One region of the Rhizobium sp. 0TCS1.26 genome, then DNA from elsewhere that is predicted to be linked to it. Evidence: predicted binding sites of a transcription regulator. Region 1 holds the regulator's gene; each other region holds the start of a gene.
The links. The regulator LexA, encoded in region 1, represses DNA repair genes until DNA is damaged. The targets are predictions, from matches to a motif close to TGTTCNNNNTGTGTTCNG.

Region 1 (9,902 bases):
CACCCTTTCCGTGATAGCGCGGGCCGCCGTCGCGCAGTTCGACCGCCTCGTGGGCGCCGGTGGATGCCCCGGAAGGTACCGCTGCCCGACCCATGCTGCCGTCTTCGAGATGGACGTCGACCTCGACGGTCGGGTTACCGCGGCTGTCCAGGATCTCGCGCGCGATGATGTCGGTGATGGCAGTCATGAAAGCCTCCATGCTTCAAGGTGGGTATTGGAGATGGCCTGTCTTACTGGATGATTCTAAAATTACAATGGCAGTCGCGGCGGCAGTTGCGGCCATCGATGCCGGGCCGACGGCCCGTGTCGCGCCCGTCTGGCAATCTCCGCCGAATCCGGAAATCGATCCTGAGAGACATCTCTATCGTCACCCATAATCAATCGCTTGCCCACTGGGAGAAGCGGAAGGGCAGCGGGCAAGTCCGTTCGACAGAAGACGTCGTCCGCCTTGCCGAGACCGCCCATCTCACCCGATGTGAGACAGGCGAAGTCGGTACAGCTCCGGCTCAGCGCTTGGCGACGGCGTCGAAGGCGAGCAGGGTTTCCAGGAGACGCTCGAGGTTCTCGATGCGCACCATGTTGGGGCCGTCGGACGGCGCATTGTCCGGATCCTCATGGGTTTCGATGAAGACGCCGGCGACGCCAACGGCCACCGCCGCACGGGCGAGCGTCTCGACGAACTCGCGCTGGCCGCCACTGGAGCCGCCCTGCCCGCCCGGCTGCTGCACCGAATGGGTGGCATCGAAAATCACCGGGGCGCCAAGCGACGCCATGATCGGCAGCGAACGCATATCGGAGACGAGCGTATTGTAGCCGAAGGACGCGCCGCGTTCGCAGAGCAGCACGTTCGGATTGCCGCTTTCGGTGAACTTGGCGAGCACGTTCTTCATGTCCCAGGGAGCCAGGAACTGGCCCTTCTTGACGTTGATGACCCTACCCGTCTTTGCCGCCGCCACCAAAAGGTCCGTCTGGCGGCAGAGGAACGCCGGGATCTGTAGGATATCGACCGTCTGCGAGACGATGGCGCACTGCTCTTCCGTGTGGATATCAGTGAGCACCGGAAAGCCGAATTCGGCCTTCAGGTCGGCAAAGATCTCCATCGCCGCATCGATGCCGATGCCACGCGGACCGTTCAGCGACGTGCGGTTCGCCTTGTCGAAGGACGACTTGTAGACAAGGCCGATATCGAGCCGATCGCAGATTTCCTTGATCCGGCCAGCCATCATGAAGGCATGGTCGCGGCTTTCCATCTGGCACGGTCCGCAGATCAGCGACAGCCGGCCACTGTTGGAAAACATGACGCGGGACGAGCCCTCGCCGACAGCAACCTCTGCATTGGCGCTCACGCCCATGATCTACTCCTCGAAAACGAACGAAACGCCCTGACCGGGCGCCGGCGCCACGGTGATACGGTGCGGCGTCCTCACATATGGGAGGTGATTATCAGCCAGCAACAGCTCTGTCACCGTCAGATCGGCGACATGGAAGACGACCGCCGCCGCCTTCACCGCCCTATCCGTTCCACTCGCGGTTTCCGATCCGGCGACAAGGCGGATGCGCGCATTGGCAAGCGTGAAGGCCGTCTCCTCCGCTTCGCTGAAGCCAGCCGCGTGCGTCACCGTCTCGATGCGCTTGACCAGATCGTCGGGTGCGGCACCGTGCAGCAACACCTCGCGCAACGCCACCACGCCGTTCTCGTGCCGCTCCAGCACCGAGCGATCGGCCGGCAACGGGTTGATCCTTTGGCAGCTGAACAAGAAGAACAGGTCGCTTTCCAGATCGGCAAAGGCCAGTTGGAAGCTTGCCGTGACGGGGGTCCCATCCGCGGTCAACGCCTGCCGCGAGAAACCGAGCATGTCGCCGGCTGAAATGCCCGCCCGCAGGAAGCGCTGGTGATCGGCGGCGGCATCACTGCTCGACACGACGATCGCCGAAAGGCCCTCCAGCCGGCCGCTGCGAAACCGTGCGTCGCGTCCGGTGAAGACATTGCCGCCTCGCACGCTCTCGCCGACCAGAGAAGCGTCGCGAATGGCGAGCGGCTCGAGATAGGTGCCGTCCGCCAGGAAGACGCAGGCATTCGATGTGCCGAAGGGATGATCCGCCTGCCGGGCGACGGTGAAGCCGAGCGCCTCGAGCCGCTCCCGCGAGGTCTGCAGCGATTCGACGGGCAAGACCAGATGGTCGATCGCGCGTGGCCTGTCACTGTCCATCTTGCATGCCTCCAGCCTCGATTGCCGTCCGTTTTACCGCGCATCAGGGCGAAGTCGAAGCAGAAAATCCGTGATGAGCCTGCGTTCACCGGATCTTAGGCACTTGCGGAACACATGTGGAACAGATAGTGTTCGTTCTGGATTTGTTTCCTTCAGGGGGTCGCCGCCATGCTCACGCGCAAACAGCAGGAACTGCTTCTGTTCATTCACGAACGGATGAAAGAATCAGGTGTTCCGCCGTCTTTCGACGAGATGAAGGACGCTCTGCAACTGGCATCCAAGTCGGGCATCCACCGGCTGATCACGGCGCTGGAAGAGCGCGGTTTCATCCGCCGGCTGCCGAACCGGGCGCGCGCGCTGGAAGTGATCAAGCTGCCGGAAGCCTATTCCGCAGCACCGCAGCCGCGCCGCGGGTTTTCGCCGAGCGTCATCGAGGGAAGTCTCGGCAAGACGCAAGCACCCTCGGCCGCCCGCCCCGTCGCCATCCCCGCCAATGATGCGACCTCCGCCTCCGTCCCTGTGATGGGACGTATCGCTGCCGGCGTGCCGATTTCGGCGATCCAGAACAACACGCACGAAATCAGCGTGCCGATGGAGATGCTTGGGCCGGGCGAGCATTACGCGCTCGAGGTCAAGGGCGATTCGATGATCGAGGCCGGCATTCTGGACGGCGATACCGTCGTCATCCGCAATGGCAGCACAGCAAGCCCGGGCGATATCGTCGTGGCGCTGGTCGACGACGAGGAAGCGACGCTGAAGCGTTTTCGCCGCAAGGGTGCCTCCATCGCGCTGGAGGCCGCAAACCCGGCTTACGAGACGCGTATCTTTTCCGCAGACCGCGTCAAGGTTCAGGGCAAGCTCGTCGGCCTCATCCGCCGCTATCACTGATCATCCGCGCCAACCGCTCGGGTAGCTGCTCGTCCATGCTGCGCGTACGCCAGTCGTAGGCGCGATGCTGCGTCCACGGGCGCCGGATGCCGGTCATCGCCGCACGCAGGTGCCAGCTTCCGGGATCGCGGCTGGCGGCGAAATCGATCTCGACGGCGCCTATTCGTCTGAGGCTCGCGCCGTTCAGCATCAGCGCGTTCGAGCGGCACGTGTCGAAACGGGCGCGCGGTGCGATGATGAGGTCGGCCGTATCGCAGGCAGGCCCGGCATAGCGCGCGTCGTCGATCCAGGCGATGCGATTGCCTGTTGCGCTTCGCAGCAGACAGATTTTCTGGCCGAGGCAGACGAACCGGTCGGGAGGCGCGCCGGCGAATGTGTCCTGCATCAGTGCCCGGGCGGACGCCAGTCCTTCGCGGGTCAGCGGTTGCGGCCTCGCGGGAGCGACAGGTTTGGACGTCTGGCCGGTCGTCGCAGTTGCGTCCGGGCTGGCTGTTGGGTTGCTCTTCGTCGTCTCAGGCGTCGGCTCGGGGTTTGCCGCGGGCACAGGGTGCCCCGCTGGCTGCTGGTTCGCTGCAGGCACGGGGTTTGCCGGCGGCTCGGGTGGTGCGTCTCTGCGCTCGGGGCTGTTGATCTCGCCCAGCTGAAGGGCGCTTTCCCACTGCCGGTAGAGGAAGGCCGGCGGGCGCGGCCGGTTGAGGCTGGCGCCAGTTCCGTCGAGCGCCGCTACCAGTGCACCATCCTCTGAAATCAGCAGGTCGGGGTTCTTCTTCGATGGCTCGACCATACCGGCCAGCAGCAGACCTGCGCCGAGCGGAACGAGGCCGAACAGCGCCAGGCGCGTCCGCAGGAGCACCAGCAGCAGCAGGCCGACAGTCGTCAGCGGCAGGAACCACGGCTGCGTGCGGCCAACCACCGTGTTTCCGCCCCAGGAGGCGACTTCGGTGGCAATGGCGATGACCATGCCCGAGCCCAGGCCCATGACGGCGAAGAACGGTTTGTCGAGACCGAGCGGCATCGCCAGCATGCCAAGCAGGCCGGCCGGCATGACGACCAGCGAGACGACCGGCATGGCCGCCAGGTTGGCGACGAGGCCGTATCCGGTCAGCTGGTGAAAGTGGCTGACTGAAAAGATCGCCGTCGACAGGCCGCCGATCAATGAGGTGATGAAGGTTCCGCTGACCATCGTCCAGAGGCTCGACAGACTGCGGGCGGCAGCCCCGGCGGCCGGCGGCCGCGTGTCATGGTCGTGCCGTGCCCGCCGCGCCGTCCAGCCGGCATAGCCGGCGACGAGCGCCGCGGTTGCGGCAAACGACATCTGGAAGCTCGGGCCGAGGACGGCCGAAGGCGACAGGATCATGATCACCAGAGCCGCCAGGGCGATGTTGTGGAGGCTGATCGACGGGCGGTCGAAGAACACGGCAGTCAGCATGATCGCCATCATCAGATAGGCGCGCTCGGCGGAAACGCCGAAGCCGGAGATGACGTAGTAGAGCGTGACCAGCAGCAGCGCGCCACCGGCGGCAATCTTCTTCGTCGGCAGAGCCTGCGCCAGCGGCGGCGAGAGGCTGAGGAGGATACGCAGGCCGACGAAGCAGATGCCGGCGGCAAGCGCCATGTTGAGGCCGGAGATGGCAACGATATGGGCAAGGCCGGCCATCCTGAGCGCGGTCACCGCCTCGCTGGAGATCGCCCGGCGTTCATCTGTCACGATCGCTGCGGCGAAGGCGCCGGCATCGCCGGGAACGAAGCTGCGGATCCGGTCGCCGACCGTGCCGCGCAGCGAGTAGAGAGACATCTGCGCCCGCTCGGGGAAACTCAGGTCCACCGCCGGCCCGCCGGCCTGCGGCTTGCCGTAAAAATAGCCAACCGCGCCGATCCCGTCGAAGAAAGCGGCAAAGCCGAAATCGGTCAGCCCCGGCAGTGCCGGACCCGACGGCGGCGAGAGCCGTGCCCGACCGGTCAGTACCATCCCCGGCGCGATGCTCGCCTCCTGCCCCCTTGCGAGCACCGCCACCCGGTCCGGCGGGCGAACGAGTTGCGGATCTCGGGTGGCTGTGAGCCGCACCACATAGCGCCAGCTTCCATCGCCGGCCGCCTCGCGTCGCTCGACGATGCCCTCGATCCTGGTCGTCACCGCACTGTCGAGTACCTGTGTCGTCTGCCGCCACGTCTCTAGCGCCGCAAGCCCCATTCCGGCGATGATGAAGGCGAGCGCCGCCACACCGAGTGCCGTCCCCTGCAGGCCGCGGGCAGCGGCGACCGACGCCAGGAGGAGCAAGGGGACCGCGAGCCAGCCGACAAATGCCGGCGGCTCCAGGGGCAGTCCGAACCAGAGGAGAATGCCGAGCCCCAGCAGCAGCGGAACGGCGAGAAACAGCCGCCCATGGGCGATTTCTTCGGCACCGAGCGCTCCCAGGCGAAGCGCCGCCTGCCGCGCAGAGGCAAGCCGAAGGTGGGTCTTTGCCCGGGAATTCACCGAGGTCTGGAACTTGGCGGCCGGCCAGTGGTTCTCAGGCACCGTCGGAACAGGAGATGCGTCCGGCGGCGCCCGTGGCATCGCCGGCATGTGTCGCTCATCTGCGATCTGCGCGTCATGCTGCGACAATCGAGCCCCCCGGAGAATTTGCTTGAATTCACCGCCGCCCTCTTAACCGATCGACAACCTGCACCCGATTATCAGGGGTGGTCAATGACGCTTTTGTCATCACGCGGACCACGGCGGGCGTTTGGATCGATTAAAGTCCAGCAACCCCCGCAAGACGCTCCAGATGACGCCGAAAGTGCCCTTGCCCGCCCCTCTTTCGCGCCGCACAATTAGCCTTCACCAGTGCTTGGCAGCGCGCATCAGATCATATAGCTACTTTGAGACGCTTCATTCTTCTGGCGCATTTTGCGCCATTCCGCCCATCGGAGGATCAGCATGACGGACACAAGCGCACATCTTGGATTGGGAGATAAGAAGGTCGATCTTCCCGTAAAAAGCGGGACGATCGGCCCGGACGTGATCGACATCGCGTCGCTTTACAAGCAGACCGGCGCCTTCACCTACGACCCCGGTTTCACCTCGACGGCCTCCTGCGAATCCAAGATTACCTTCATCGATGGCGACGAAGGTATCCTGCTGCATCGCGGATATCCGATCGAGCAGTTGGCCGAGCAGGGTGACTTCCTGGAAACCTGCTATCTGCTGCTGTACGGCGAACTGCCGACGGCTGCGCAGAAGAAGGATTTCGATCACCGCGTGACCCATCACACGATGGTGCACGAGCAGATGAGCCGTTTCTTCACCGGCTTCCGCCGCGACGCCCACCCGATGGCCGTCATGGTCGGCACGGTCGGCGCTCTGTCGGCCTTCTACCACGACTCGACCGACATCACCGATCCGCATCAGCGCATGGTTGCCTCGCTGCGGATGATCGCCAAGATGCCGACGATCGCGGCGATGGCCTACAAGTACCATATCGGCCAGCCGTTCGTGTATCCGCAGAATGATCTCGACTACGCGTCGAACTTCCTGCGCATGTGCTTTGCCGTGCCGTGCGAAGAGTACAAGGTAAACCCGGTTCTGGCGCGCGCCATGGACCGCATCTTCATCCTGCACGCCGATCACGAGCAGAACGCCTCGACCTCGACCGTACGCCTCGCCGGCTCGTCGGGTGCCAACCCGTTCGCCTGCATCGCGGCCGGCATCGCTTGCCTCTGGGGTCCTGCACACGGCGGCGCCAACGAAGCGGCGCTCAACATGCTGATGGAAATCGGCACGGTCGACAAGATCCCGGAATACATCGCCCGCGCCAAGGACAAGAACGATCCGTTCCGCCTGATGGGCTTTGGCCACCGCGTCTACAAGAACTACGATCCGCGCGCCAAGATCATGCAGAAGACGACGCATGAGGTTCTGGCGGAACTCGGCCACAATGACGACCCGCTGCTGCAGGTTGCCATGGAGCTCGAGAAGATCGCCCTCACGGACGACTACTTCATCGAGAAGAAGCTCTATCCGAACATCGACTTCTATTCGGGCATCACGCTGAAGGCGATGGGCTTCCCGACCACCATGTTCACCGTGCTGTTCGCGCTGGCTCGTACCGTCGGCTGGATCGCCCAGTGGGCGGAAATGATCGAGGATCCGCAGCAGCGCATCGGTCGTCCGCGCCAGCTCTACACCGGCGCCGCGCAGCGCGATTACGTGCCTGTCGCCAAGCGCTGATCGCTCGGCTCGACAGCGGAATACAAAAAAGCCCGGAGCCATACTCCGGGCTTTTTGCTGTTTCGAGACCTCTGTGCCGCACCTCGTAAGTGCGCCAAGCGCACAAATCGCGCGTAGCTCGCCCAGCCGGCGGATCGCGCTGGCGAATCGCTGCACAGGATCCGTCTAATGTCAGTGGAATGGTCTAGAGACGCTGCCTGTCGGAAAGCAGTTGCAGCACCAGGCCGGCGCCGGCCTCGCCGGGCGGCACGGAGGTCGACAGCCGCTGCCAGACGAGGTCGAAGCCTTCCAGCATCGCGCGGCGCTGCGGCGTTTCGCTCGACAGGCATTCGGCCCAGCGGCAGAGATAGCCTGCCCGCACGAGCTCGTTGATATGTTCGGGCACCACCGGCTGGTCGGCGATCAGGTTCGGCAGCGCGCCGGACCACACCTTGATGCGTTTGGCCATCAGCCGGATCAGCCAGTCCGCCTTGTAGATGGACACTGCCGGTACGCCGCAGAGCGCGAGTTCCAGCGTCACGGTGCCGGACGCGGCGATCGCTACGTCGGCTTCGGCAAAGGCGCGCCATTTGCCGGCAACGTCGCTCGAAAATTCCGGCTGCACTGGCCAGTCCCGCAGCAGGTCGCGAACCAGGTCAGCCTGGCGCGGAACCGTCGGCAGCAGAAACCGCATGCCGGGATTTCGCTCGGACAGCAGATCTACCGTCGCCTTCAGCTCCGGCATCAGCGCGCGAATTTCGGTCGACCGCGAGCCGGGCAGCAACAGAATGGTCTTGTCGCCTTCCGCCAGCGGCCGAGCCGCGCGGCGCGCCCTCACCGTCACGACAGCCGGATCGACGGTCAAGCGGTGGCCGACGAAATCGGTCTTCGGGCCGCCGAGACGGCGCATCGCCTCAGGCTCGAAGGGCAGCAGCGCCAGCACCTGATCGACATAGCCGAGCATCGCCTTCGCCCGGTATTCCTTCCAGGCCCAGACGCTCGGGCAGACATAGTCGACGACCGGCAGGTCCGGCAGCTTGGCGCGTACACGTTTGGCGACCCGATGGGTGAAATCCGGGCTGTCGATGATGAGCAGAATGTCAGGACGCGCGGCAATGATGGCGTCTGCCGTCTGGCGGATCCGCCGCAGCAGCAGCGGCAGGCGCTTCAGCACCTGCGTCACGCCCATGATCGACAATTCCGAGAAATCGAAAAGCGACTGAAGACCCTGCGCCTGCAAGCTCTCGCCGCCGACGCCGATCAGTTCAACCGGGCCATCATGGGCGCGCTTCAGATGCGCGACCAGATCACCACCCAGAAGATCACCGGAGACCTCGCCGGCAACGACCGCGATCTTCAGCGGACGCGCGCTCATGCGAGCCCCTCCCGAGGCAGCCCTGCATCGAGGCCGCAGACGAACAATTGCGCCTCGTCCGCCAGTGCCAGCATCGCCGGCCGGTCGATCACCAGTGCCCGCCCGGCCTCGACCGCGACGCCGGCGAGACCGGCGGCGATCGCTAGGCGCACCGTGGAGGGTCCGACGGTCGGCAGATCGGCCCGCACGTCCTGCTGCGGCTTGCAGAGCTTGACGAGGACGCCGCGGCGCCGGGCGGAAATCCGGCCTGTGCGGCGAAGATCGGCCACCCGCTCCAGCATCTGGTCGGTCCCCTCCGCGCCCTCGAGCGCGACGATCCGGCCGCCGACGCAGACGGCGCCCTGGCCGACGTCCAGCCCGCCGAGAAGACGCGCGGCATGCGCTGCGATCTCGATGTCGCGGCGGTCGTCGGCATTGGGGAATTGTTTCGTCAGGACGCCGGTCTGCGCCAGAAGATCAGGGGCGATGTCGTGCACGCCAACGACCCGGCAGCCCATGCCCTCGAACAGCTTGATGACCATCTGCAAGACGGTGTCGTCACCGCCGGCCAGCAGCGTGCGCACCACGGACGGCATTTTCGACAGCGCCCGCCAGGTCGGATGGATGTCGCGCCATTCCGGCCGGCGCTTGACGCCGCCCGACATGACGATGCGGCGAACGCCGCGTTCGCGAATGATTTTCTCGATACCGGCAAAATCGCCGACGCCCGCAACGACATGATCGAAACCGGAGAAATCCCGATCCGCCTCGTTCTTCAGGAGGATGACCACGGGATCATCACCGGCGCTGCGCGCCGCCTCCGCCACATAGAGCGGCAGGAAGCCATTGCCGGCGACGATAGCCAGGCGCCCCTCCGGGTTCGCTGCCGGAGCGGCGCCCATCGGATCAGGCCTTGCCGCGATACGGCGAGGAGATCGCACGGTCGCTTTCGGCGCCAATGAAATCGATGATTTCCAGAGCCTCCGGGCAATCCAGATACTCCTCGCGAACCTCTGCGGCGCGGGTGCGGACCGAACCCTCGCCGTCGAAGATCTGCTTGAAGGCGCGGCGGACCTGATGGATCACCGACCGGTCGATGCCGGCGCGGCTCATGCCGACGACGTTCAGGCCGCCGAGCACACCCGGGTTGCCGTTCAGCATGCCGTAGGGAATGACGTCGTAGTTGACTGCAGAGAGGCCACCGATGAACGCCTGGCGGCCGATGCGGCTGAACTGGTGCACGGCGCAGCCGCCGCTCAGG
Region 2 (9,902 bases), on a different contig from region 1:
AGGCGTCCGGCGGGCGCATCGACAAGTTCATCGGCGATGGCGCCATGGCGCTGTTTGGCATCAGCGGTTCTGCGGCTGACGCCTGCCGGCAGGCGCTGGACGCAGCCGTCGCAATCGCCTCCGGCATAGACGAGCTGAACCGCCAACTGGCCGACGAACTGACGACGCCGTTGCGGATCGCCATGGGCATCCATGTCGGCCCGGCGGTCGTCGGAACCATCGGCTACGGCGCAACCCAGAGCCTGACGGCGATCGGCGATACCGTCAACGTCGCAAGCCGGCTGGAATCGGCGGCAAAGGAATTCGACTTGCCGCTGGTGATCTCGGAGCCGGTCGCTGAACTGTCGCAGATCGACGTCTCGTCGCTTGCGCGACGTGACATCGTCATCCGTGGGCGGTCGGTGCCGCTCAAAGTCTTCGCGTTCCACTCGGCCGGCGAACTGGCTCTGTTGCAGACATCAGCGAATAAAGTCCGGCAGCCCGACCGCGTCTGATGCGCAGCCCCCCGCGCCGTGCTAGCATCGGCACATGCGCACGATGGATGACGACGACTTCTACCAGTCCTTGCCGGTGCTTCTTCGCTTCGAGGAGCTTGCGGATGCGGCAAGCTATGCGCCTCTGCCGTCCGGATGGGTTCTAGCGCTCGCCGATATCGTCGGGTCGACCCAGGCCATCGCTCTCGGTCGGTACAAGTCCGTCAACATGGCGGGTGCCGGCGTCATCTCCGCCGTCCTCAACGCGCTCGGCACCCAGGATTATCCGTTCGTCTTCGGCGGCGACGGGGCGATGATCGCATTCCCCGGGTCGAGAACGGACGACGTGGGTGGCGCATTGAGCGCTGTTCGCGAATGGGCAGCCAGCGAGCTCGACCTGACGATGCGCGTCGCGCTGGTGCCGATCGAAGCCGTTCGAACCAATGGTTTCGACGTGGCGATCGCCCGCTTCGGCCCCAGTCAGCACATCTCCTACGCGATGTTCGACGGCGGCGGCACGAGCTGGGCGGAAGGCGAAATGAAGGCCGGCCGCTACCACGTTCCGGAAGGCCAGGCATCGGCGCCGGACCTCACCGGGCTGTCCTGCCGCTGGAGCCCGATCCCGGCGCGTAACGGCGAGATTGTGTCGATCATCGTCAAGCCCGCCTCGCCGCAGGCGGCACCGGCGTTTCAGGCACTCGCAGCCGCGCTGATTTCCGTGATGTCGGAACAGAGCCGCGACGGCCATCCGGTGCCCGAAGACGGGCCGCAGGTCGGTCTGATGGGCGGCGGGATGGCGCTCGAAACGTCAGCGGCGGCACCGACGGCCGGCGCGCGCCTGTCGAAGCGGCTCGTATACCTGCTGCAGATCGGCATCGTCTACATTTCGCATCGCTTCAACCTGTCGATCGGGCGCTTCGATGCCCGCCGCTATACGCGGGAGATCGCCGAGAACTCCGATTTCCGCAAGTTCGACGACGGTCTGAAGATGACCGTCGATGTCGACGAGCCCCACCGGCAGCGGCTGGAGGCGCTGCTGGAGCAGGCCGAACGCGACGGCATCTGCCACTACGGTCTGCATCGCCAGAACAGCGCGCTGATGACGTGCCTGGTTCTCAACCCCATGAGCCACGATCACATGCACTTCATCGATGGTGCCAGCGGCGGCTATGCCTATGCGGCAAGCAGCATCGCCGAGAAGCACTCCGGTGGCGCGAACAGGTTCAGCATGCCGGCCTGAGGCGCTCATGACACGATTGTCACAAGATCGGCGCGGCAGCCTTGTCTTTGCCACACAGAGTTCCGATCTAGATGTCCTGGCTGCCCGCCGCGGATCGTCCATCGATCGAAGCAGCGACGGTTTTCATGTCTCCGGCGCCAGGCGCCGATCGCAACGCAGGCTCCGCCGATGACCCGTACCGCTGGAAATGTCTCGACCATCTTCATGGACAATGTCGCGGACTGGCTGATCCGCAACGCGCTGGCCGGCCAGCCGCTGGAAGAGATCATCCGCGGCTTCTGCGATCGTATCGCTGCCGCCGGCATGCCGATCGTGCGCGTGCACCTGACGTTTTCGATGCTCCATCCGCTCTACGACGCCCTCGGTTTCACCTGGCGTGCCAAGAGCGGGCTGACGGTGGAAGGATACCGGCACGACGCCGGCAGCCCGGAGATCTTCCTGCGCAGCCCCTACTACCAGCTTCTGAGCAACGATCTCGACTACCTGCGTCGCCGGGTGCCGAAGGAAGGCCCTTACGAGTTTCCGGTGTTCGAGGATCTGCAGGAAGACAAGGTCACCGACTACATCGCCTTCATCCAGCCGTTCGGCGAACAATCCGTCCAGGGCATGATGGGCTCGTGGTCGACCGACGCCAAGGACGGCTTCAGCGACGACATGATCGCCGCCCTCCAGCGCATCCAGAACCATCTGGCGGTGGCGGCGAAGATGGCGGTGCTGGACAAGCTCGCCAACAACATGCTGACCACCTATCTCGGCGGCGATGCCGGCAAGCGGGTGATGAACGGCCAGATCCGCCGCGGCGACGGCGAGACCATCCGCGCCGCTCTGGTGATGGGCGACATGCGCAGCTCGACGATCCTTGCGGAGAAGGAAGGCCGGCAGGTCTATATCGATACGCTGAACGACTTCTTCGACGCCATCGCCGCACCGTTCAATCGCAACGGCGGGCAGATCCTGAGTTTCCTCGGCGACGGCTTCCTGGCCGTCTTCCCCTGCGATCGGCACAGCGAACCGTCCCGCCAAGCCTGCCAGGCGGTGATGGCCGCGGTGACCGTGGCGCGCAGCCGGGTCGCTGATCTCAACCGCCATCGCCACGAAAAGGGGCTGGCGAACATCGAATACGGGCTCGGCCTGCATGTCGGCAACGTCATGTTCGGCAATGTCGGCCTGCGCGACCGCCTGACCTTCTCTGCCTTCGGCTCCTCGGTGAACGAAGTGGTGCGCCTGCAGGAACTGACGAAGAAATACACAACCGACGTCATCGCCAGCAAGGCATTTTCCGGTTACGCGCGTGGCGACTGGTCGATGCTTGGCGTCGAAAAACTACGTGGCGTGCGCCAGAAGGTGACGATCCTCACGCCGGATACGGTGCAGAAGTCGCTCACCTCGGACGTGCGTGTAGAAGAGGCCGTCGCCGACCTGCGCCGCAATGCGCTGTCGGAAGCCGAACGGCTGATACTCCTGCACCGCGACAGCGCGCAGGGCGGCCAGAAGCGCCAGTCAGCCACCTGGTTGAACCGGCTGCTGCCCTGACCGGCGCCAGCCGCCGGGGCATTCCGCCGAGGTGGTGAGAGGCGGCCAGCTCCTTTGCCCCCGGTTGTTTTCCCGGCGGTCCGTGTGCAGCGCTTTTTTCGATTGCTTTCCCGCCCGGACGCGGCTCAAATCGGCAGGCTTGCGTCACGGGACGGAGCGGACTGAAGCACCAGGCCAACGAGGATATGTCTGACCCGGATGGAAAAAAGCCTCACGCGTTACATCTGGTCCAATACCTATAGTCAGCAAATCTGGATCCTGCTCGTCGTCGCAGCGTCGATGATTCCCTACTTCCTCGCCTTCGATCTTCCCAAGCAGATCGTCAACGGTCCGATCCAGGGCCAAGGCTTCGAGGATGTCGCCGCCACCAAGCCGTTCATGGACATTGCCTTCGACCTGCCGCTGGTCGGGCATCTTCAGCTGTTCGACGGGGTTGAGCTTGACCGTGTGGAGACGCTGATGGCACTGAGCGGCGTCTTCCTGGCGCTGGTCGTGCTCAATGGCCTGTTCAAGTTCTATATCAACACGTTCAAGGGCCAGCTCGGCGAACGCATGCTGCGGCGCATCCGCTTCGAGCTCGTCGACCGGATCCTGCGTTTCCCTCCCATCTACTTCAAGCGCGTCAAATCGGCGGAGATCTCGTCGATGATCAAGGACGAGGTGGAGCCACTCGGCGGCTTCACCGGCGACGCCTTCGTCCAGCCGGCGCTGCTCGGCGGCCAGGCGCTGACGGCGCTGTGCTTCATCATCGTGCAGAACTTCTGGCTCGGCATGATCGCCGCGGGCATCGTCTGCGTGCAGGCAATCATCATCCCGCGCATGCGCAAGCGGCTGCTGGAACTTGGCCGGCAACGCCAGCTGACGGCACGGCAGCTTTCGGGCCGCGTCGGCGAGATCGTCGACGGCATCCACACCATCCACGGGCACGATACATCAAACCTCGAACGGGCCGATATAGCCGCCCGCCTGGCGCTGATCTTCACCATCCGCTACGACCTCTACCAGTGGAAATTCCTGGTCAAGTTCATCAACAATTTCCTCGCCCAGCTGACACCGTTCCTGTTCTACGCGATCGGCGGCTACCTGGCGCTCCAGGGACGGCTCGACATCGGCCAGCTGGTGGCGGTGATCAGCGCCTACAAGGACCTGCCGGGGCCGCTCAAGGAACTCATCGACTGGGATCAGGCGCGCCAGGACGTGCAGGTGAAATATGCGCAGGTGGTCGAGCAGTTCGATGTCGACGGCCTGGTCGCACCGCAGGTGCAGGACGTGGTTGCGACAGCCATTCTGCCACTCTCGCATCCGCTGGTCGTCTCCAACCTGACGCTTGCCGACGACAGCGGCGCACGGCTCCTCAATCACGTCTCGCTGGAGATCGAACCGGACGAGACGGTCGCTTTGGTCGGACCGAATGGCGGGGGCGCCGAGGCACTGGCCGAAGCGCTCGGACGGATCGTCTGGCCGATGTCGGGAAGAATCACCATCGATGGCAAGGACATGCTGGAGCTGCCCGAATCGGTCACCGGGCGGCGCATCTCCTTCGTCTCGTCGGACGTCTACTTCTTCCACGGCACGCTTCGCGACAACCTGCTGTACGGGTTGAAACATGCGCCGCTGACCGAGGTGGAATACGGCGGCGCAAAGGCCCGCGGCTACAAGCGCGGGCTGATGGAATCGCAGCGTTCCGGCAATCCGGTGCTCGATCTCAACAGCGACTGGATCGACTACTCGGCAGCCGGCGCAAGCGGACCCGACGATCTGCTCAAGGTCATCCGGCCGGTGCTGAACGCCGTGCTGATCCTTCAGGACATCTTCGACCTGGCGCTGCGTTCGCAGGTGGACGTCGCATCGCATCAGGCGCTGACGGATCGCATCGTCGAAGTGCGCTCGGCGCTGCGGCGGCGCCTCGAGGACGAGGACCTGCAGGATGTGGTCGTGCCCTTCCAGCCGAGCGAGTACAACAGGCACGCCACGGTCGGCGAAAACCTGCTGTTCGGTACGCTGAAGCCGCTGGTGACGCGCCGGATGCTGGCGACCCATCCGCATTTCCGGGCGGTGATGGCCGAAAGCGGGCTCTCCGACGAACTCTATCAGGTCGGGCTTGCGATCGCAGAGAATGCCGTCGAGCTGTTCCGCGACCTGCCGCCCGACCACCCCTTCTTCAACCAGCTGACCTTCATGACGCCGGACGACCTGCCGACCTACGAGGCACTGCTGCAAAAGCTGCAGGGCACGACAGTCGACGAGGCATCGTCGGAGGATCGCAGCAGCATCATCCGGTTGAGCTTCTCCTACATCGAACCGCGGCATCGCTTCGGCCTGATGACCGAGGAGCTGATGGCGAAGATCGTCGCGGCACGGCAGCAGTTCTACAACGACATCCCGCAGGATCTCGCCGACAACATCGAACGCCACGACCCGCAGAAGTTCTCCGATTCCGCCTCGCTGATGGACAATGTGCTGTTCGGCCGGCTGGCCTATCAGGAGGCCGACACCTCGGACCGCATCCGCCAGATCATCCGCGACATCTTTGTCGAGCTGGATCTCGAGGACAATGTCCTGTCGATCGGCCTCGATTTCGACGTCGGCGCTCAGGGACGCAGGTTGACCAACGTCCAGCGGCAGAAGCTCAATCTGGCACGGGCTCTCTTGAAGCGCTCCGACTACTTCATCTTCAACCGGCCGCTGTCGGCACTCGACCAGCGCGTCCAGAACGGCATCGTCTCCCACATCCTCAACGACCTGCACGAGGACGGAAAGCGTCCGTCGATCATCTGGGTGCTGCCGAATACGGACTGCGCAGAACTTTTCGACCGTATTGTTGTTCTTGAAGGTGGCAATCTTGTCGAAACCGGCAGTTTCGAGGAGCTGAAGCATCAAAATGGGATGTTCAAGCAGCTACTATCGTAATATCGTTTCTTGGGGCAGGGAAAGGTAGAGTGCGATGCTATTGAAGGATGAGGTCGACATGCTGCGGCGCGTGCCGCTGTTTTCGCAGATCGCGCCGGCCAAGTTGAAGCTGCTTGCATTTGCTTCGGAACGTCTGAGCTGCCGCGAAGGCCAGAACCTCTTCCGCCAGGGCGATGCCGGCGATGCGGCCTATGTCATCCTGTCAGGCCATGCCGATGTGCTCGTACAGGCGCCGAGCGGCGAGTTGAAAGTCGCCGAACTTGAGCAGAACTCGATTGTCGGCGAGATCGCCATCCTTTGCGACGTGTCGCGTACGGCGACCGTGCGTGCGACGACCCGGCTTGAGGTGCTGAAAATCAGCAAGGAGAACTTTCTCGAGCTGATGAGCGACTTCCCCGACATGGCGGTCGAGATCATGCGGGTACTGGCCGACCGTCTCAACCAGACCACCGCCGAACTGACGGTTGCCCGAAGCCGCGAACCCAGCCTGGCGACCTGAACGTATCGACCCGCCGACGCCGCCGTTGATCCGCTGGATCCGCCGGAGGCTTGTCCACGAGCTTTGAAGCGCGTTGCCCGTCGATCGGTTCTCCCCCAGGATTTCCAAGCCTTGTAGATCTGCGTGTTGATCACGTTCCTTTTATGTTCTAATCCTCGTCCGATGATGCGGATGCAGGAACAGCAATGAGCGCGGCCTATCTCGACAAACTCAACGACCGGCAGCGGCTGGCCGTCGAGCATGGCATTTCCGAAGGCGGCGGCGCCAGCGCAAGACCGCTGCTCATCATCGCCGGCGCCGGCTCCGGCAAGACCAATACGCTGGCGCACCGGGTGGCCCACCTGATCGTCAACGGCGCCGATCCGCGCCGCATCCTGCTGATGACCTTCTCGCGCCGGGCCGCTTCCGAAATGAGCGGGCGCGTACAGCGCATCTGCCGGCAGGTGCTCGGCGCCAATGCGTCAGTCATGACGGACGCGCTCGCCTGGGCCGGCACGTTTCACGGCATCGGCGCGCGGCTGCTGCGCATGTATGCCGAGCAAATCGGGCTCGACGTGGATTTCACCATCCACGACCGCGAAGACAGCGCCGACCTGATGAACCTCGTCCGTCACGAACTCGGTCTGTCGAAGACCGACAGCCGCTTTCCGACCAAGGGTACGTGCCTGGCGATCTATTCGCGCGTCGTCAATTCCGAGAGCAGCATCCACGAGGTGCTGAAGACCTCCTATCCCTGGGTTGCCGGCTGGGAGGCGCAGCTGAAGGAGCTGTTCGCCGCCTATGTGGAGGCCAAGCAGATCCAGAACGTCCTCGATTACGACGACCTCCTCCTCTACTGGGCGCAGATGGTGTCGGATCCCGATCTCGCCGAAGATATCGGTGCCCGCTTCGACCACGTGATGGTCGACGAATATCAGGACACCAACCGGCTGCAGGCGTCCATCCTGCTGGCGCTGAAGCCAGATGGTCGCGGCCTGACGGTGGTCGGCGACGACGCGCAGTCGATCTACTCCTTCCGTGCCGCAACCGTCCGCAACATCCTCGATTTTCCAAAGTCGTTCCCGGCAGACCATGCGGACATCGTGACGCTCGACCGGAACTACCGCTCGACCCAACCGATCCTCGCCGCCGCCAACGGCGTGATCGATCTGGCACGCGAGCGCTTCACGAAGAACCTCTGGACGGAGCGCGAATCCGAACAGCGGCCGCTGCTGGTCACGGTGAAGGACGAGACCGAGCAAGGCGCCTACATCGTCGAGCAGGTGCTCGCCAACCGCGAGATCGGCATGACGCTGAAGAACCAGGCGGTGCTGTTCCGCTCTTCCAATCACAGCGGCGCACTGGAAGTGGAACTGACGCGCCGCAACATTCCCTTCGTCAAGTTCGGCGGCCTCAAATTCCTCGACAGCGCGCATGTGAAGGATCTGCTGGCAACGCTGCGGTTCGCCCAGAACCCGCGCGACCGGGTGGCCGGCTTCCGGCTCCTGCAGATGCTGCCCGGCATCGGGCCGCAGACCGCCGGCAAGATCCTCGACACGATCACCGCCGATGCCGAGCCGCTGATGTCGCTTGCCGAAATCCCGCCGCCGCCGAAGACCGGCGAGGCCTGGACCTCCTTCGTCGAACTGGTCACGACGCTGCGCAAGGCCGATGCCGGCTGGCCCGGCGAGATGGAGGCGGCGCGCCTCTGGTACGAGCCGCATCTCGATCGCATCCACGAGGATGCCGATACGCGCAAGGCCGATCTGCTGCAGCTGGAACAGATCGCCGCCGGCTACCATAACCGCGAGCGTTTCCTCACCGAGCTGACGCTCGATCCGCCAGATGCGACGAGCGACCAGGCGGGCGTGCCGCTTCTCGACGAGGACTACCTCATCCTGTCGACGATCCATTCCGCCAAGGGCCAAGAGTGGCGCGCGGTGTTCATGCTCAACTGCGTCGATGGCTGCATCCCCTCCGACCTCGGCACCGGCACGACGGCGGAGCTCGAAGAGGAACGCCGGCTGCTCTATGTAGGAATGACGCGCGCCCGCGACAGCCTGACACTGATCACCCCGCAGCGCTTCTTCACCCACGGCCAGAACAGTCAGGGTGACCGCCACGTCTATGCTTCGCGGACCCGTTTCATCCCGGCCACCTTGCTACAGTTCTTCGAAACGACGAGCTGGCCGAAAGTCAGCGCCGCCGCGTCCGAGCGTAACGCCCGACAGATCCGTATCGATGTCGGCGCCCGCATGCGGTCGATGTGGAAGTAGCACCATGGGGTCTGCAGCCGCTCCCATGACGAATGACGCGCAGACGCCGACCACAGACGTAGGCGGCGGCCGGCAGAGAAAGATCATCCATGTCGATATGGATGCCTTCTATGCATCCGTCGAGCAGCGCGATGATCCGAGCCTTCGCGGCCGGCCTGTCGCCGTCGGCGGCGGAGAGGCACGCGGCGTCGTCGCGGCAGCCAGCTACGAGGCACGCACGTTCGGCGTCCACTCTGCAATGGCCTCCGTCACCGCCAAGCGCCGCTGCCCCGACCTCATCTTCGTGCGGCCGCGCTTTTCCGTCTACAAGGAGATATCCGAACAGATCAGGGCGATCTTTGCAGAATACACGCCGCTGATCGAGCCGCTGTCGCTGGACGAGGCCTATCTCGACGTGACGGCGAACCTGAAAGGCATGGAGTTCGCCACCGAGATCGCCGAGGAAATCCGCGCCAAGATCAAGGCCGAGACCGGCCTCACCGCCTCGGCTGGCGTCTCCTACAACAAGTTCCTCGCCAAGATGGCCAGCGACCAGCGCAAGCCGGATGGGCTGTTCGTCATCACGCCGCGAAACGGCCCGGCTTTCGTCGAGGCCCTGCCGGTCAAGAAATTCCACGGTGTCGGTCCGGCGACCGCCGAAAAGATGAAGCGTCACGGGATCGAGACCGGCCTCGACCTGAAGTCGAAGCCGCTTGCCTTTCTGAGCCAACATTTCGGCAAGGCCGGACCCTATTTCTACGGCATCGCGCGGGCGATCGACGAACGGCAGGTCAGGCCCGACCGGGTGCGCAAATCGGTCGGTGCGGAAGACACGTTCGCCGAAGACATCCATGGTCTGGAGGAGGCTGTCGAGCGCATCGCACCGCTGATCGCCAAGATATGGGGCATTGCCGAGCAGAAGGCATTTCGCGGCCGGACGATCACCGTGAAGATCAAGTATGCCGACTTCCGCCAGGTAACCCGCAGCCGCTCGAGTGAACTGGCCTTCGCCG
Region 3 (9,902 bases), 480 kb from region 1:
TGTGCAGCTTGCGGCGCCAGGCGGTAAGTTCGGTGACGTCCTGATCGCTGAGGAACATGGTGGCCTCCCGTGTGGAAGGTTCAAGACCTAGCCGGGCAGCGCGGTAAGGGCAAGCCGCGCCGATGGCCTGCTACCACTCGATGCCGATCTTGCCGAAATGTGCGCCGCTTTCCTCGTAGCGAAACGCGTCGGCGAGCTGCTGCAGCGGAAAGACCCGGTCGATCACCGGCCGGAGGATGCCGGTATCGAGAGCGCGGACGAAATCCTGCTGGTGGCGGCGGCTGCCGACGATGATGCCGGAGAGGATCGCCTGCTTGCCCATCAGAGCGGCGGTCGGCACATCGCCGCTGATGCCGGTCAGGACGCCAATCAGCGTGATGCGGCCGCCGATGGCAACTGCCTGGATGGATTGGGCGAGTGTGCCGGGACCGCCGACTTCCACGACGTGATCGATGCCCCGTCCGCCGGTCCACTCCAGGACTTCTTTGCCCCAGTCCGGCTGGCGCTTGTAGTTGACGGTAAATTCCGCGCCAAGTGCGCGTGCCCGCTCTAGCTTCTCGTCCGATGACGAGGTTATGGCGACGCGGGCGCCCATGGCCCGGGCGATCTGCAGGGCATAGATGGAGACGCCTCCGGTGCCGAGCGCCAGCACCGTGTCGCCGGCCTTCAGCTTGCCGACTTCGACAAGTGCCCGCCAGGCCGTCAATCCGGCGGTGGTGATGGTGGCCGCCTCCGCGTGGCCAAAGCCCTTCGGCGCGTGGGTGAAGGCTGTCGCCGGCCGCACGGCAAATTCGGTTGCAAAGCCGTCGATGCCATCGCCCGGCACGCGGGAGAACCCGCCCGAGAGGGGTGGGCCGTCCTGCCAGTCCGGGAAGAAGCACGAGACGACATGATCGCCGGTCTTGAATTCATCGACGCCGGCGCCGACGTCTTCCACCACGCCAGCGCCATCGGCCAGCAGCACGCGCCCGTCGCTCGGCATCTTGCCGCTCGCCACGCCATAATCATGGTAGTTGATCGAGCTGCCATGCAGGACGACGCGGATTTCTCCGGGCGCCGGACGCCCGGGGTCAGGCAGGTCAACGCGCTTCAGGGCGCCCAGTCCACCCGGTGCGGTAACGATGGCTTTCATGGCATGGCTCCTAGGTCGGCAGTTCGGTTCATACCGGATGACCTAGCGGGGAAGCCGTGCTGGGCAAGGGTAATATGGAGGCGCCGGAGCGCCTCCATCCACCGTTCAGTGGCGCAGACCGCTGACGATCTCGAACATCTTGTCCATGTTGCCGCTTTCGGCCGCATAGCGCAGCGGCTTGCAGCGCTCGACGATGACTTCCTCGGCGTTCGGCTGCGTCGTCAGGATCTCCATCACCTCGTCGATGAAATCCTTGAGCGGCATTGCCGTCGGGTCGTTTGCCTGATGCTCGCCCAGCAGCGTCGTCTGCACGTAGGGCGGAGCGATCTCGATCACCCGCACCGGCGTCTCCACGAGTTGACGGCGCAACCCCATCGAATAGGAGTGGATCGCCGCCTTGGTGGCGGAATAGGTCGGCGTTGCGGCCATCGGCACGAAGGCGAGGCCGGACGATACGGTGAGTATCGCCGGGTTCTCCTGGTTCAGCAGGTGGGGCAGGAGGGCCGCGGTCAGCCGGATCGGGCCGAGCAGATTGGTGGCGATGGTTTCTTCCGCGGCCGCCAGATAGTCCGGCGCCTCGGTCAGCGTCTCTTGCTTCATGATGCCTGCATTATGGATCACGACGTTGATGCCGGGATGCGCGCGCACTGCCTCTTCGGCAAATGCCTTGATGCTGTCGGCATCGGTCATGTCGACGGTGAGTGCCGCCATGCCGGGATTGGCGGACGTGACCTCGTCCAGCGTCTGGCGCCTGCGGCCGGAAATGATCACCTGGTTGCCGTGCCGGTGAAACGCTTCGGCAAGCGCGCGGCCGATGCCGGAGCCGCCGCCGGTGATGAGAATGGTGTTGCCTGTCGTCTGCATGATCGCGATCTCCTAGATGATTGCACAGACAGGAGATATGGCGCATCCTCTCTTTCCGGAAGAAGGCACCGGAAAGTTCTATACGCACCATAAGGAGAGTGTCTGTGAACCAGGCTGTTGCGGGCGGAAAAAGTTACGGCATGGCGCGGGATCTCGACGAAGAGATCGATCCGGCGTTGGAAGAACTGGTGCGCGGCATCATCGGCCAGGTGGCCGACAAGTGGACGATGCTGATCCTTGAGGAGCTGGAGGCGCGCGGCACGCTGCGGTTTACCGAGCTCGGTCGGCATGTCGGCGGCATCAGCCAGAAAATGCTGACCAAGACGCTCCGCGACATGGAGCGCGACGGGCTGGTCTCGCGCACCGTCCATCCAGTCATTCCACCGCATGTCGACTATACGTTGACCGACCTTGGCCACAGCCTCGGCGAAGCCTTCTGCGGCGTCTGGATATGGGCCGAAAAGCACCACGCCACGATCGAGGCCGCCCGCGCCGCGTTTGCGGGGCGGGTGGGGTAGGTAACGCGGTTGAAGAGGGGCGGTAGCCTATAGGCGGTTGCGCCTGAGCGGTGGCAATCCGCGACCAGCATTATTCGCGTCGCAGACTGACCAAGTTCCTCACAGCTTCTCCACGAATCCGTCCAGCACGCGTTTCTGGCCGGCCTTGTCGAAATTGATCGTCAGCTTGTTGCCCTCGATCGTCGAAATGTTGCCGTTGCCGAACTTGATGTGGAAGACCCGGTCGCCGACGGAGAAGGCTGAGGGCGTGTCCGATACCGACTTCGCCACCAGTTCGCCGTCGATGGTCTTCGTCCGCGGTCCGCTTTCGCCGTAGCCGATCCGCTCCACCGCATGTCCCGATCGGGTGCCCCAGTTGTCGCGGGTGGCGTCGGTCTTGTTGGCCTGCGCGCGCTTCCAGCCGGGCGTCGAATAGGTGTTGGCAAACGGGTCGGCCTTGTCAAATCGTGACTGGCCGTAGCCGCCGCGTCCGCCACCATAGCCGCCGTAGCCACTGTCAGAGGCTGCGACATCGACATGGGCCGGCGGCAGTTCGTCGAGGAAACGCGACGGCATGGTCGACTGCCAGAGGCCGTGGATGCGGCGGTTGGAGACGAACCAGATGTGGCAGCGATGCTTTGCGCGGGTGATGCCGACATAGGCGAGGCGCCGCTCTTCCTCCAGCCCTGAGCGACCGCCCTCATCGAGCGCCCGCTGGTGGGGGAACAGGCCTTCCTCCCAGCCGGGCAGGAAGACGGTATCGAATTCCAGACCCTTGGCCGAATGCAGCGTCATGATCGAGACGGCATCCATTTCCTCGTTCTGCTCGGCGTCCATCACCAGCGAAACGTGCTCGAGGAAGCCGCGCAGGCTCTCGAAGCTCTCCATCGATCGGACGAGTTCCTTCAGGTTGTCGAGCCGGCCCGGCGCTTCCGCCGACTTGTCGTTCTTCCACATGTCGGTATAGCCCGACTCTTCGAGGATCTGCTCGGCAAGCTCGGTATGTGTCGTGGATTCAAGCAGTTCGCTCCAGCGCCTAAAATTCTGAATCACGTCGAACAGCGCCTTGCGGGCCTTCGGCTTAACCTCGTCGGTCTCGATCAGGTCGCTGGCGGCAGCCAGCATCGGCACGTCGCGGGCACGGGCATAGTCGTGGAGCGTGCGGATGGTGGTGTCGCCGAGGCCGCGCTTCGGGGTGTTGACGATGCGCTCGAAAGCGAGGTCGTCGGCCGGCTGGCAGACGAGCCGGAAGTAGGCCATCGCGTCGCGGATCTCGAGCCGCTCGTAGAAGCGCGGACCGCCGACGACCCGGTAGTTGAGGCCGAGCGTGACGAAGCGGTCTTCGAACTCGCGCATCTGGAACGAGGCGCGCACGAGGATGGCCATGTCGTTGAGCTTGTGCTTGACGCCATTGCCGTCACCGCGCTGCAGCCGCTCGATTTCTTCGCCGACGGCGCGGGCTTCCTCTTCCGAATCCCAGGCGGCGTGGACGATGACCTTTTCGTCGTCCGGATCGGTGCGGTCAGTGAACAGCGTCTTGCCGAGGCGCCCTTCGTTATGGGCGATCAGATGACCGGCGGCGCCGAGGATATGCTCGGTGGAGCGGTAGTTGCGCTCCAGCTTGATGACCCGGGCGCCCTGAAAATCCTTCTCGAAGCGCAGGATGTTGTCGACCTCGGCGCCGCGCCACCCATAGATCGACTGGTCGTCGTCGCCGACGCAGCAGACGTTCTGCGCGACGTCTTTAGGCCGCTGGGCCAGCAGCCGCAGCCACATGTACTGGGCGGTGTTGGTATCCTGGTACTCGTCGACGAGGATGTAGCGGAAGCGCTGGTGATAATCCTTCAGCACGTCCGGATGGCGACGGAAAAGGTCGATCGGATGCAGCAGCAGGTCGCCGAAATCGCAGGCGTTCAGCGTCTTCAGGCGCGCCTGGTAGGCGGCGTAGAGCTCGCGGCCCTTGCCGTTGGCAAAGGCGCGCGCATCGCCTTCCGGAATATCCTTCGGCGTCAGCCCCTTGTTCTTCCAGCCGTCGATCATGCCGGCGAACTGGCGGGCCGGCCAGCGCTTGTCGTCCAGTCCCTCGGCCTGGATCAACTGCTTGATCAGGCGGATCACGTCGTCGGTATCGAGAATGGTGAAATCCGAGCGCAAACCGACGAGTTCGGCGTGGCGGCGCAGAAGCTTGACGCCGATCGAGTGGAAGGTGCCGAGCCAGGGCATGCCCTCGACGGCGCCGCCGACCAGCACGCCGATCCGCTCCTTCATCTCGCGGGCCGCCTTGTTGGTGAAGGTGACGGCAAGGATCTGGCTGGGATAGGCGCGGTTGGTCGCCAGGATGTGGGCGATGCGGGTGGTCAGCACGCGCGTCTTGCCGGTGCCGGCACCGGCCAGCACGAGCACCGGCCCGTCGACGGTCTCGACCGCTTCTCGCTGTTCCGGATTGAGGCCAGAGAGATAGTCGCCGGCGCTCTTCTGGTCGCGCGCCGCCATCGCCCGTGCCGCAATGCCGAGCCCTGCGGGGTGAGGAGGCGCAGGCTGGGACTGCACCTGGCCGGACTTCTGCCGGGGCGTGTGATCCGGTTCCTCGTCGAAGAACGGAATGTCGTCGAAACTGTTCGTCATGCGGCCAATCTAATGATTCCGGTAGAACAAGGCCATAGTTGATGTTCTGGTTTTATTCCAGATCCGGCCTTTCCCGCAGCAAAAACCGGCAACCGGCAATGCAGCTGCCGCTTTCTTCGGCACGGAGGACAGGCCGAAGGGCTTGCTTTCGGCGCAACGTTACAATTCGGCAAGGTTGGCAATCCAATGTTGCCTCTCCATTCGTAACACGGGATACTTGGGACACGTGTCGTTCCCCCCCAATCGGAGTTGTGAATGCGAATCTGGAAGCAGTTGCTGCTCAGCCTGGCAGTGTTGATGGCCGGTGTCTTCGTCTGGCTGCTGATCAGCCCGAGCGCCGGCGCGACCCTGGTTCGCTTCGGTGTTCCGCAGCAACTGGTGGCGCTGGTGCATGCTCCAGCGCCGGCCGCCGAAGCGCCGGCCGGACAGGGCGCCGGACGCGGCAGCCAGCCCGGCGGGCAGGGTCGGGGCCAGGGCGGCAGCGGACGCGGCACGCTCGTCGTCGCCGTGCCTGTGGTGACCGGCACCGTCAACGACAGGCTGTCGGCCATCGGCAGCGGCGAGGCGATCCAGTCGGTCGTCGTCATGCCGCAGTCAGCCGGGACGATCGAAGAGATCCGCGTGGCCGCCGGCCAGGCCGTGAAGAAGGGCGATGTGCTGGCCCGTCTCGATGACGAGGAACAGCTCATCGAGCGCGACAAGGCGCAGGTCACCTTGAGCAGCGCGGTCGAGAAGTCCACCTCCTACAAGAACCTGCAATCGATGCCGAGGCTCGATGTGCTCGATGCGCAGATCGCCGAGAAGTCGGCACGCCTGGCGCTCAGCACCGCCGAGTTCAACCTGCGCCGCCGCGACATCGTCGCGCCGATCGACGGCATTGCCGGCATCGTCGCGGTCAATGTCGGCGACAACGTAACGACGCAGACGACCGTGGTGATGCTGGACGACCGGTCGCAGATCCTCGTCGACTTCTGGGCGCCCGAGCGCTTCGTCACGTCGCTGCGTCCGGGCATGCCGGTGGAGGCGACATCGGTCGGGCGGGCCGGGGAGATGTTCAGCGGCACGATCGAATCGATCGACAACCGCGTCGATGCTGCCAGCCGGACCATCCGCGTGCGGGCCCGCATTGCCAACGACAGAGACCTTTTGCGCGCCGGCATGTCGTTCAGCGTCGCCATGCGCTTTCCCGGCGATAGCTATCCGGCAGTCGATCCGCTTTCGGTCCAGTGGGATGCCGACGGCTCCTATGTCTGGCAGGTGGTCGACAACAAGGCGAAGAAGGTGCGCATCAATATCGTTCAGCGCAATCCCGACACGGTTCTCGTCGATGCGGAACTGCACGACAAGGATCTGGTCGTGACCGAAGGCCTTCAGCGTGTGCGTGAAGGCCAGCCGGTGCGCATCCAGGGCGCGACGCAGCAGGTGGCGGAGGCTGAGCGGACATGAGCGACACGACGGATACGACGCCCGACGCAGCCAAATCGACCTTCACAGCGCTTTTCGTCCGCCGACCGATCCTGGCGGCGGTGATCAACACGCTTCTGGTGGTGGCCGGTCTTGCCGCCTTCGTCGGCGTCGAGGTGCGCGAGCTTCCCGACGTCGACCAGCCGGTAATCACCGTGCGGACCACCTATGACGGCGCCGCCCCGCAGACCGTCGACCAGGAACTGACGCAGGTGATCGAGGGCGCGGTGGCGCGGGTCAGCGGCCTGAAGACGCTGTCGTCGGAATCGCAGTTCGGCTCCAGCCGCGTGACGATGGAATTCAGCGACACGGTCGATCTTGCGGTTGCCGCCAACGATGTGCGCGATGCCATCGGCCGCGTGTCCAACCAGATCCCCGACAATGCCGACGAGCCGCGCATCATCAAGGCCGACTCAGATTCGCAGCCGATCATGCGGCTTGCGGTGACATCCTCGACGCTGTCGATGGAAGACCTGACGCTCTTGGTCGACAACGAGATCACCGACCGGCTGGCGGCCGTCGAGGGCGTTGCCGACGTCGAGCTCTACGGTGACCAGGAGAAAATCTTCCGGGTCGACATCAATCAGGGGGCGCTGGCCAGCCGCGGCCTGACGGTTGCCAACATCATCACTGCGCTCTCCAGCGCCGCACTCGACGTTCCAGCCGGATCGCTGACAAGCCGCACCCAGGACATCGTCGTTCGCGCGACGGCGAACCTGTCGACGCCGCAGGATTTCGAGAACGTCCTGATCAAGGACAATATCCGCCTGCGCGACGTGGCAAGCGTCATGCTGGGCCCGGATGAGGGGACCACGACACTGCGGTCGAACGGCGTGCAGGGCGTCGGCCTCGGTATCATCCGCCAGGCGCAGTCCAACACGCTGAACATCTCGACGGGCGTCGCAGCCGCTGTCGCCGAGTTGCAGGCGGCGCTGCCGGAAGGCACGCGTGTCGTCATCACCTCCGACGACGCGGTGTTCATCCGAGGCGCACTGCACGAGGTCGAACTGGCGCTTGGCCTGTCGGCAATGATCGTCGTGGTCGTTCTCTATCTCTTCCTGCGCGACTGGCGGGCGACGCTGATCCCGGCGCTGACCATGCCCGTTGCCCTAATCGGTACGCTGACGGCGATTTATCTTGTCGGCTTCTCAATCAACATCCTGACGCTGCTGGCCATCGTGCTGGCAACCGGGCTTGTGGTGGACGACGCGATCGTCGTTCTCGAAAACATCGTCCGGCGACGGTCGGAAGGGATGGGCCCACGCGCAGCCGCCGTCCTCGGCACCCAGGAAGTGTTCTTTGCGGTCCTGGCAACCACCGCGACGCTTGCGGCCGTCTTCATTCCGCTGTCCTTCCTGCCAGGCCAGTTGGGCGGACTGTTCCGCGAGTTCGGCTTCGTGCTGGCGTTCGCCGTAGCGCTGTCTTCGGTGACAGCACTCACGCTCTGTCCGATGCTGGCGTCGCGTATGCTGACCAAGCCGATGAGCGAGCCGAAAGGCTGGCTGTCGAGCTTCGGCGACCTGTTCGCCAGCACCTATGCCAAATGCCTGCGGTTCTGCCTCAACGCGCCGCTGGTGGTGATCACCTTCTCGCTGTTCTTCTCGTTTGCCGCCTTTACCGCCTTCGGGCTGGTGAAGAACGAGCTGACGCCGATGGAAGACCGCTCGATGGTGATGATGCGGCTGACTGCGCCGCAGGGCGTCAGCCTCGATTATACGCAGGACCAGTTGAAGCGCGTCGAGGAAAACCTCCAGCCGCTCGTGGATTCCGGCGAGATCCGCAACATCTTCTCGGTTTCGGGCATGAACGGCTCGACTAACAGCGGCTTCATGGTGCTGACACTGGCGCCGTGGGAAGAGCGTGCCCGGACGCAGAACCAGATCGTCACCGACATCAACGCGGCGACGGCCCGCGTTCCGGCGGTGCGCGGCTTTGCCATCCAGTCGAACAGCCTGCGCATTCGCGGGGCCGGTAGCGGCTTGCAGGTGGCGCTGGTCGGCAACGAACATGCGAGCCTGACGGCTGCTGCCATCAAGCTGGTCGAGGCGATGGAAGGCAGCGGCTTCTTCGATACGCCGCGTCTCGACAACGAGCCCACCCAGGCGCAGCTTTCGGTCTCGATCGACCGCGAGCGGGCATCGGACCTCGGCATCGACATTACCGGGCTCTCGGCCGCCATGCAGGCGCTGCTCGAAGGCCGCTCGGTGGTCGACGTGTTCGTCGATGGCGAGGCCCTGCCGGTCAAGCTGCTGTCATCGACGCAGCCGCTCAACGATCCGACCGATCTCGAAAACATCTTCCTGCGCACCGGCGACGGCAAGGTCGTGCCGATGTCGACCATTGCCACGCTGAAGGAGGGCGCCGTCGCGCCGCGCCTCAACCGCGAACAGCAACTTGCCGCGGTTTCGCTGTCGGCAAGCCTCAAGGATGGCGTGTCGCTGGGGCAGGCGCTCCAAGAGGTTCAGGCGCTTGCCCAGCCGCTGCTGCCGGCTGGCGCTCGCCTGATGCCGCTGGCGGAAGCCAAGACGCTCGGCGAAAACTCCAGCGGAATGGCGGTCACCTTCAGCTTCGCCATCGCCATCATCTTCCTGGTGCTGGCTGCACAGTTCGAGAGCATCCTGTCGTCGGTGATCATCATGACGACGGTTCCGCTCGGGCTTGCCTGTGCCGTCATCGCGCTGCTGGTCACCGGCTCGACGCTCAACGTCTACAGCCAGATCGGCCTCGTGCTGCTGGTCGGGGTCATGGCGAAGAACGGTATCCTGATCGTCGAGTTCGCCAACCAGCTGCGTGATCGCGGCGTAGCGGTGCGCGATGCGATCGAACGGGCCTGCAGGATCCGGCTGCGGCCGGTGATGATGACGATGATCGCAACGATCCTCGGCGGTGTGCCGCTGGTCTTCGCACAAGGCGCCGGCGCCGAGGCACGCATCGCGCTCGGCTGGGTGATCGTCGGCGGACTGGGCCTGGCGACGCTGGTGACGCTGTTCATCACGCCCGTCGCTTACCTGCTGCTTGCCCGCTTCGCAAAGCCCCATGCGCATGAGCAGCAGCGTCTCGAGGACGAGTTGGAGCGGGCCGCCAACCGGGCCGCCAACGAAGAGACAAAGCCGCCACTGCTGGCGGCAGAGTGACCGACAAGCCCTTGTGATTGCTGCGAAGAGGTCGCCGGGCGGCTCTCCCGCGCTGGACAAAGCACTCATCGTCACCTACCAAATGCCGGGCGACATTCGCCCGGCAGACGCGGAGACAGACGATGGTGATGAGAGACGCATTGAGCGGCCAGCGCAACGACGCAGGGATGGTGGCCGTTCTGGAAA

Region 2: the regulator LexA is predicted to act here: its motif matches at 6,789-6,806, upstream of AAIH46_RS17435 (ATP-dependent helicase).
Region 3: the regulator LexA is predicted to act here: its motif matches at 5,161-5,178, upstream of AAIH46_RS02560 (ATP-dependent helicase).

Annotation. Positions count from the first base shown of each region.
Region 1 covers NZ_JBCIYV010000001.1:39,562-49,463, reverse strand. The annotation lists gene eno (phosphopyruvate hydratase) at 1-187, opposite strand, end outside; gene kdsA (3-deoxy-8-phosphooctulonate synthase) at 507-1,352, opposite strand; gene AAIH46_RS00260 (VOC family protein) at 1,356-2,210, opposite strand; gene lexA (transcriptional repressor LexA) at 2,379-3,098, shown strand; gene AAIH46_RS00250 (ComEC/Rec2 family competence protein) at 3,079-5,664, opposite strand; gene gltA (citrate synthase) at 6,019-7,308, shown strand; gene lpxB (lipid-A-disaccharide synthase) at 7,493-8,662, opposite strand; gene AAIH46_RS00235 (LpxI family protein) at 8,659-9,543, opposite strand; gene lpxA (acyl-ACP--UDP-N-acetylglucosamine O-acyltransferase) at 9,548-9,902, opposite strand, start outside.
Region 2 covers NZ_JBCIYV010000003.1:737,934-747,835, reverse strand. The annotation lists gene AAIH46_RS17460 (adenylate/guanylate cyclase domain-containing protein) at 1-494, shown strand, start outside; gene AAIH46_RS17455 (DUF3095 domain-containing protein) at 529-1,713, shown strand; gene AAIH46_RS17450 (adenylate/guanylate cyclase domain-containing protein) at 1,882-3,246, shown strand; gene AAIH46_RS17445 (ABC transporter transmembrane domain-containing protein) at 3,445-6,156, shown strand; gene AAIH46_RS17440 (cyclic nucleotide-binding domain-containing protein) at 6,191-6,655, shown strand; gene AAIH46_RS17435 (ATP-dependent helicase) at 6,841-8,910, shown strand; gene dinB (DNA polymerase IV) at 8,936-9,902, shown strand, end outside.
Region 3 covers NZ_JBCIYV010000001.1:521,137-531,038, reverse strand. The annotation lists gene AAIH46_RS02580 (amidohydrolase) at 1-58, opposite strand, end outside; gene AAIH46_RS02575 (zinc-dependent alcohol dehydrogenase family protein) at 131-1,132, opposite strand; gene AAIH46_RS02570 (SDR family oxidoreductase) at 1,238-1,996, opposite strand; gene AAIH46_RS02565 (winged helix-turn-helix transcriptional regulator) at 2,137-2,514, shown strand; gene AAIH46_RS02560 (ATP-dependent helicase) at 2,614-5,118, opposite strand; gene AAIH46_RS02555 (efflux RND transporter periplasmic adaptor subunit) at 5,374-6,564, shown strand; gene AAIH46_RS02550 (efflux RND transporter permease subunit) at 6,561-9,716, shown strand; gene AAIH46_RS02545 (FAD-binding oxidoreductase) at 9,839-9,902, shown strand, end outside.